Aquibium oceanicum: one gene and its partner. The protein of the gene in region 2 interacts with the protein of the main gene of each other region in a pairwise test. Links are inferred from orthologs where the notes say so. Each region holds a gene or a part of one and is shown on either strand. Other genes may lie near its edges.

What was found. The genes of interacting proteins can lie anywhere in the genome.
Region 1: the proteins of BSQ44_RS14675 (region 2) and BSQ44_RS01375 interact in binary tests that used the Escherichia coli proteins (3 or more experiments, as listed by UniProt). The link is inferred for Aquibium oceanicum from one-to-one orthologs.

The regions. Positions count from the first base shown.
Region 1 is NZ_CP018171.1:281,821-285,725, forward strand. Bases 354-3,327 are described here. They hold BSQ44_RS01375 (primosomal protein N'), read left to right. Parts: upstream 354-735; coding sequence 736-2,919; downstream 2,920-3,327. Other genes in these bases: fsa (fructose-6-phosphate aldolase), read right to left, coding at 354-645; BSQ44_RS01380 (ASCH domain-containing protein), read left to right, coding at 2,928-3,272. Outside these bases: more of fsa, read right to left, coding at 1-353; BSQ44_RS01385 (MFS transporter), read left to right, coding at 3,361-3,905.
Region 2 is NZ_CP018171.1:3,008,080-3,011,927, forward strand. Bases 587-3,503 are described here. They hold BSQ44_RS14675 (single-stranded DNA-binding protein), read right to left. Parts: upstream 2,339-3,503; coding sequence 1,835-2,338; downstream 587-1,834. Other genes in these bases: BSQ44_RS14670 (adenylate/guanylate cyclase domain-containing protein), read right to left, coding at 587-1,605; BSQ44_RS14680 (hypothetical protein), read left to right, coding at 2,588-2,860; BSQ44_RS14685 (DUF1801 domain-containing protein), read left to right, coding at 2,984-3,394; BSQ44_RS14690 (gamma-butyrobetaine hydroxylase family protein), read right to left, coding at 3,399-3,503. Outside these bases: BSQ44_RS14665 (hydantoinase B/oxoprolinase family protein), read left to right, coding at 1-308; more of BSQ44_RS14670, read right to left, coding at 403-586; more of BSQ44_RS14690, read right to left, coding at 3,504-3,755. UniProt on the Escherichia coli protein: Plays an important role in DNA replication, recombination and repair. Binds to ssDNA and to an array of partner proteins to recruit them to their sites of action during DNA metabolism. Acts as a sliding platform that migrates on DNA via reptation.

The DNA.
Region 1 (3,905 bases), 2.7 Mb from region 2 along the record:
CTTCTGGCCGGTCTTGGCCCAGTCCGCCAGGAAGGCGTCGAGGCCCTTGTCGGTCAGCGGATGCTTGACCAGCGCCTTGAGCGTGGCCGGCGGGGCGGTCACCACGTCGGAGCCGATCATGGCGGCCTGCTTCACGTGGTTCACGGTGCGTGCCGACGCGGCGAGGATCTCGGTGGGGAAATCGTAATTGTCGTAGATGGTGCGAATCTCTGCGATCAGCTCCATGCCGTCGAGACCGATATCATCCAGCCGGCCGATGAAGGGCGAAATGAAGCTCGCGCCGGCCTTGGCGGCGAGCAGTGCCTGGTTGGCCGAGAAGCACAGGGTGACGTTGACCATTCGCCCGTCCGAGCGGATCGCCTTGCAGGCGCGCAGGCCGTCGAGGGTCAACGGTACCTTTATGCAGACATTGTCCGCGATCTTCGAGAGGATGTTCGCCTCGCGCATCATCTCGTCGTATTCGGTGGCGACCACCTCGGCAGAGACCGGGCCGGCGACGACGGAACAGATTTCCTTCGTCACCTCGGCGATCGAGCCGCCGGACTTGAGGATCAGCGAGGGGTTCGTCGTGACGCCGTCCAGAAGGCCGAGATCGTTCAGTTCCCGGATCTCCTTCACGTCGGCGGTGTCGGCGAAGAATTTCATGACCGTCTCCTTGGGCATACGGGTGCGGCGGCGGATAGCCGCTCTTGTCGGCCTTTGCTCTAGACGAAACTCGGGGCAAGGTCACGCGCAATGAAACCAGATTCGCAGCCATCCAGGGTCGTGCCCGTACTGGTGCCGATGCCGGCCGAACGGCCCTATTCCTATTCCGTGCCGGCCGGAATGCAGGTCGGGCCGGGCTCCATCGTGCGCGTTCCGCTCGGACCGCGGCAGGTGGCGGGCATCGTATGGGACGGCGACGGCGGGAGCGTCGATCCGAAGAAGCTGAGGCCCATCGAGGAGGTCTTCGACTGTCCGCGCGTGACCTACGACATGCGGCGCTTCGTCGACTGGATCGCCGAATACACGCTCTCGCCGCCGGGCATGGTGGCCCGCATGCTGCTGCGCGCGCCGGCCGCCTTCGACCCCGAGCCGTGGGTCGAGGCGATCGAGCGCACGGATGCCGCGCCTGACCGCATGACCGCGGCGCGCGGCCGCGTGCTCGAGACCGCCGATACCGGCCTCGCCTGGACGCGCTCGGGTCTCGCTCACGCCGCCGGGGTTTCCTCGACCGTCATCGACGGGCTGAAGGCGCAAGGGGTGTTTCGCGACGTGATGCTGCCGCCTCGCCCGGTGGTGGCGCCGCCCGATCCGTCCTACGCGGCGCCGCAACTCATGCCGGACCAGGAGCGCGCGGCCGTGACGCTGACGGAAAAAGTGTCGGCCGGGACGTTCTCCGTCACGCTGATCGACGGCGTGACCGGCTCCGGCAAGACTGAGGTCTATTTCGAGGCCATCGCCGCGGCGTTGAAGAACGGTCGGCAGGTGCTGATCCTGCTGCCCGAGATCGCGCTGACGCATGCCTTTTTGGAGCGCTTCCAGGATCGCTTCGGCGCCAAACCGGCCGAATGGCACTCGGACCTGCCGCCGCGAATGCGCGAAAAGGTCTGGCGCCAAGTGGCGGAAGGCCAGGTGCGCGTCGTCGCGGGGGCGCGCTCGGCACTCTTCCTGCCGTTTCGCGAATTGGGCCTCGTCGTCGTCGACGAGGAGCACGATCCCGCCTACAAGCAGGAGGATCGCGTCTACTACAACGCCCGCGACATGGCGGTGGTGCGCGGCCACATCGGCGGCTTCCCGGTGGTGCTCGCCTCGGCCACGCCGTCTCTCGAAAGCCGCGTCAACGCGCTGTCGGGACGATACGACCGCGTTGCCCTGCCCGCCCGCTTCGCGGAAGCGGCGCTGCCGGACCTCAAGGCGATCGACATGCGCCGTGCGCCGCCGGCGCGCGGCGGCTTCCTGTCGCCGGTGCTACTCGACGAAACGCGGCGCACGCTGGAGCGCGGCGAACAGTCGCTGTTCTTCCTCAACCGGCGCGGCTACGCCCCGCTCACCCTCTGCCGGGTCTGCGGCCACCGCTTCCAGTGTCCCGACTGTTCGAGCTGGCTTGTCGAGCACCGTTTTCGCGGCCAGCTCGTCTGCCACCATTGCGGCCATAACGAGCCGCGGCCGGAAGCCTGCCCGGAATGCGGCACGCTCGACCATCTGGTCGCCTGCGGGCCGGGGGTGGAGCGCATCGCCGAGGAGGCGGTCGGCCATTTTCCCGAGGCGCGCATCATCGTGCTCTCGTCCGACATGCTGGGCGGGGTGCGCCGCCTGCGGCTGGAACTGGAAGCAATCTCCAAGGGCGAGGCCGACATCGTCATCGGCACGCAACTCGTCGCGAAGGGCCACAATTTTCCCAACATGACGCTGGTCGGCATCGTTGATGCCGACCTCGGGCTTGCAAACGGAGACCCGCGCGCGGCCGAGCGCACCTTCCAGCTGCTCAGTCAGGTCACCGGCCGCGCAGGCCGCACCGGCAAGAAGAGCCTCGGGCTGCTTCAGACCTACCAACCGGAGCATCCGGTGATGAAGGCGATCGTGTCGGGCGACGCGGAAGCCTTCTACGAACGCGAGACCGAGGAGCGCCAGCGGGCGGGAATGCCGCCTTTCGGCCGGCTGGCCGGCATCATTGTCAGCGCCGCCACGCGCCAGGAGGCGGAATCGCATGCCCGCGCCCTGCGGCGTGCCGCGCCGGCGGCGCCTGACATCCAGGTGCTCGGCCCGGCCGAGGCGCCGCTGGCGCTGATCGGCGGCCGCCACCGCTTCCGTTTGCTGATCCACGGCGAGCGCCGCTCCGACATCCAGAAGTTCGCCCGCACGCTGCTTGCCGCGGCCGAACGCCCGCGCGGCTCGGTGCGGGTGCAGGTCGACATCGACCCGCAGAGCTTTCTCTGAGGACCGCGATGCAAACTCTCGGCGTCGTCCCCCGATTGTTCCCTGATATCGTTTCGGGGAGAAAGACCTCGACCATCCGCTGGCGCGAGGGACCCATCGTTACCGGGCTCCTGCGATACGTCTGCGACGGCAACCCCAATCTCACGGCCGTCGTGCGGGTGACCAGGGTCACCACAATGCCGCTTCGCGAAGCCGCTCGCTATCTCGGTCGGGAGGCGGTCTGGCCCGATACGGTGATGCTAGAGGGCATGCGGGAACACTATCCGGAGATCTCGCTCGACGATCCGGTCGAGATCATCGAGCACCTCACTCCGGACCAGACTGCCGAACTCCTTTCCGATTCGAACGCATGATTCGAAGTTTCTCCGCTCCGGCGCTGGCCGAGACGCTTGCCCGTCCTGGTCCTTTGGCCGCCGCTGCGGCGCGGGCATCAGTACGCTGGTGACGGATCCAGACGCCAACGCACCCGCATCCCAAAGCCTCGGCTGGATGATCCCGGCCATGGGGGTGGCGCAGATCTGTTCGTGGGGGTCGATCTTCTACAGTTTCCCCCTGATCGCGGAGGCCATGCGGGTCGATCTCGGATGGGACAAGCCGGCGCTCTATCTCGCCGCCACGCTCGGGGTCCTGTGCGCGGCGGCTTGCGCCTATCCCGTGGGCGCGGCGATCGACCGGGGCTTCGGCCGCTACGTGATGGGCGGCGCATCCGTTCTTGCCGGGCTGCTCTTCTTCGCCTGGTCGCAGGTGACCAGCATCGCCGTCTTCTATGCCGTCTTCGCCGTGCTCGGCGCGCTCCAGGCGGCGCTGCTCTACGATCCGGCCTTTGCCGTCATCGCCCGCCGCGTCGGCGCCGCAAATGCGCGGCGCTCGATCACGGCGCTGACGCTGTGGGGCGGTTTCGCCTCCACCGTGTTCGTTCCCCTCGACCAGTTGCTGATCGACCAGTTCGGATGGCGAGGCGCGCTGATGGTGCTGGGCGGCATCAA
Region 2 (3,848 bases):
ACGGCGACAACTGCCGGATCGCGGTCGTCCAGCCCGACGGTACACGCCCCCAATTGCCTCGCTATGGAAAGCTCACACTCGACAATCCCCGCTTCGAGATTTTGTCGGGCGGCGGCGGCGGCTTCGGCGACCCGTTCCAGCGCCCCCTCGCCGCGGTTATGACCGATGTCATGGGCGGCATCGTCAGCCGCGAGGCCGCGGAACAACTCTATGGTGTCGTAGTACGGCCGGACGGGGCTCTCGACGAAGCACTCACACTGGCGAGACGCGCCAAGCGCAGGGAGTTTCAGGATTCGCAGGAAGCGTAGATCGACGAGTATCTCGATCTGAAGATATGACCCTTGGCACGGCGCCGCTCGTGGCTGGTCACACAGCGGCCGAAGCCGGCGCATCCGTGCAAGCTCAGTACGAGAACACCTTCTGTTTGCCCTCGAACCCCTTGAACTCGACCTCTGCCGCGAGCCGCGGGACGGTGCAGAGATTGATGGCGATGTCCGACGATGCGACACGCCGGAGCGACAGGTCGGACGCGGCGGCGAGCAGCCTCGCGGCATAGTTCACGGGGCGGCCGATCGCCGTGAAGTCGAGGCGGTTCGCCCCGCCGATGTTGCCGTAGTGGAAGCGCCCGGCATGCAGGGCCGAGCGGAAGGCCAGGCTCTCTCCGAGCGGACTGGCCGCCAGTTTCGCCTCTCCCTCCATGATCGTCTCGCTCGCCGCCTTCACGGCTTGCTCGAGCGCCCGCGAGCCGTCGTAGGGGAAGATCGCGAAGAAACCGTCCCCGAGGAATTTGAGGATCTCGCCGCCGTGCGCCTCTACCGGAGGCACCATCAGGTCGAAGGCGTCGTTCAGCATCTCGACCACCTTCTGCCCGGAGATCCGGTTGGAGATTTCGGTGAAGCCGATGAGGTCCGTGAAGAGGATCGCCGCCTCGATTTCCGTTCCATCGCCTCTGTGGACGCGCCCGTTCAGGATCTGCTCGCCGCTTCCCCGGCCGACATAGGTCGAGAGGATGGATGCCGCGTTGAGCCTCAAGAGGTAGGCTTCGACGAGACGCGCCAGAGGCTGGCGGATGCGATCCAGCGCCGCGAGCTGGTGATCGGAGAAGCCGCGCGGGTGCCTGGTCGAGAACGTGGCGGCATGCGTCTCGCCCGTCGTGAAGATCAGCGGCTGCGCCAGATAGTCGGCGAAGCCTTCATCCCTCAGTTCGCCCAGGATGACGAATTCGTCGATTGCCGCGATGTCGGTCAGCCTGCGCCGGATCGTTACCTGCTGCGAGGTAACGGCCGGAAGCGGGTTCTTCAGGTACTGATCTTCCGAGAAGATGCTGAGGGCGCCTTCGCGCATCTGCACGCCCTCAGCGGCGGTCCAGAGAAAGCGCCGCGCGGCGACGTTCGGATGGAGCGTGTTGACGAAGAGGCCGAAGCGATCGAGCGGTATACCGGCAGTCACGAGACGATGGCAGAAATCGTTCACGAAAGCATCGGGGCTCGTGCTCGACCGCGCTCCGTCGACCATCCACGCGATCAGGCCCGTAATCCGCAGATCGTTCACCTCGTCGGATGCCGGAGCATCGACGCGTGTCTCTGGATGCGGCTTGACGATCATTCCAACGGTCCCGACCGGCTGAGGCTTATTTCAAGACGGAGCTAGGTCGAGGACGCTGCGCCCGCAAGAGCCGCGGAGCGACGCCTGGTATGCACACTGCGTCTATGTGATCATCCGGCGCAAGACGAACCACACCCGCGCAAGCTCGGGGCGGCGCGCCAGCGGAATCAGTTCGGCTTCGCCAGTCGATTGGAAACACAACCCTGGTTCGCAGGGTCGCCTGCCCCTCTCAGAACGGAATCTCGTCGTCCAGTTCGCGCGAGAAACCACCGCCACCGCCGCTGCTGCCGCCGCGCCCGCGATCGTCATCCATCGGTCCCGAAGAGCCGAAGTCGGAGCCCCGACCGCCGGAATAGCCGCCGCCCTGGCCTTCGCCCTGGCCGCGTGCATCCAGCATCTGCAGCTCGCCGCGGAACTTCTGCAGCACGACCTCGGTCGAGTAGCGATCCTGGCCCGACTGATCCTGCCACTTGCGCGTCTGGATCGATCCTTCCACGTAGACCTTCATGCCCTTCTTCAGGTACTGCTCGGCCACCTTGGCGAGGTTGTCGTTGAAGATGACGACCCGGTGCCACTCGGTCTTTTCCTTGCGCTCCCCGGAATTCTTGTCGCGCCAGGTTTCCGACGTCGCGACGCTGAGATTCACGATCGGATCGCCGGACGGCAGGCGCCGGACTTCGGGGTCCGCGCCCAGGTTGCCGACCAGAATGACCTTGTTGACGCTTCCTGCCATCTCACATCTCCACGCTTGTCCGGAATGGTCGCTTTTCAGCCTGTACCCGTTATAGCCCAAGCGGGCCGCCACCGCACGGGAGCGCGATGATTTACCGGACATGTCCACACGAGTTTCGTTCTTGATATGTTCCTATCACGCCTCCAGCTCGGACGCAATGTCGCCGCCGCCGGATGCTTGAAAACGGCTGCGGCTTGACAGGCCGGCATGACCGGACGCAAACATCGCATCGTCCATGAGGAGGTTCCGATGAGGAAAACCCTGGCACTGCTCGTGCTGACCCTGTTCTGCGCACCGGCATTTGCCGATGACCAGCGGGCACCGACCGATGACGCCCTGCCGGGCGTGACCACCGGCTCCATTTCGCCCGTCGCCGCGGAACCGCAGCCCGAGCCAGACGAAGCGCTGGCCGCGGGTAGCCAGCCCGGCAGCATCCGTGCGGGAAACTGGGACATCCGCATCTCGGGCAGCGTGTCCTACGAGATCGGCTTCGGCGATCGCAACGGATCCAGGAGGCGCTGAACGCGTTTTGCCGCGCCGCAGAGCCGTCCGACACCGTCGCCCTGTAAATCGTCCGCCGTGCTCCTCGACATTGCCCGTCGCCCGACGGGCAGAACTGGCTTCATAGAGACGAATGGCAACTCCATGGACCACGACATCACGCCCGACCGGCTTATCGACGCGAAGATATCAGAACTGGGTGGCTGGCGCGGCCAGACGCTCACCCGCGTCCGGCAACTCATCCGCCAGGCCGATCCCGCCATGGTCGAGACGGTGAAGTGGGTGAAGCCGACGAACCCCTCCGGCGTGCCGGTCTGGGAGCATGACGGCATCGTGTGCACGGGCGAGACCTACAAGGACAAGGTGAAGCTGACGTTTGCCAATGGCGCTGCGCTCGACGACCCGTCCGGCCTCTTCAACGCCAGCCTCGAAGGCAATGCGCGCAGAGCCATCGATCTCTTCGAGGGCGATACGGTGGACGCGGACGCCTTCGGCGCACTGATCCGTGCGGCGGTCGCCCGGAACGTGTCGGAGAAGGCACGGAAGAAGAAGTGACGCCTCAGCGGGGATCGCGGCTCAGCCGCTTCTCGGCGAGTTCGTCGAGGTAGGCCTGCCAGCGCGCCTCCTTCTCGTGGCCGAGCTGGTGAAGATAGGACCAAGTGAAGATGCCGGTGTCGTGGCCGTCGTCGAAGCCGATCCTGACCGCGTAATTGCCGACCGGCTCCAGCTTGCGGATCGCCACGTCGCGCTTGCCGGGTACAGTCACGCGCTGGTCGGGCGAATGGCCCTGCACCTCGGCCGATGGCGAGAGCACCCGCAGCATCTCGGCGGCAAGCTCGATCGGCGCATGGTCGGGGAAGCTCACCGTCAGCAGGCGGCGATCCTTCGAGACCCTCAGTTCCTTCGGTGCGTTCATGGGTCCCCTATAAGCACTGCGGGCAACGTTCCGGAAGGCCCCATCGTAGCGGCTTACCCGCAACTTCGACATTGGAAGGTTACAGAATCGATT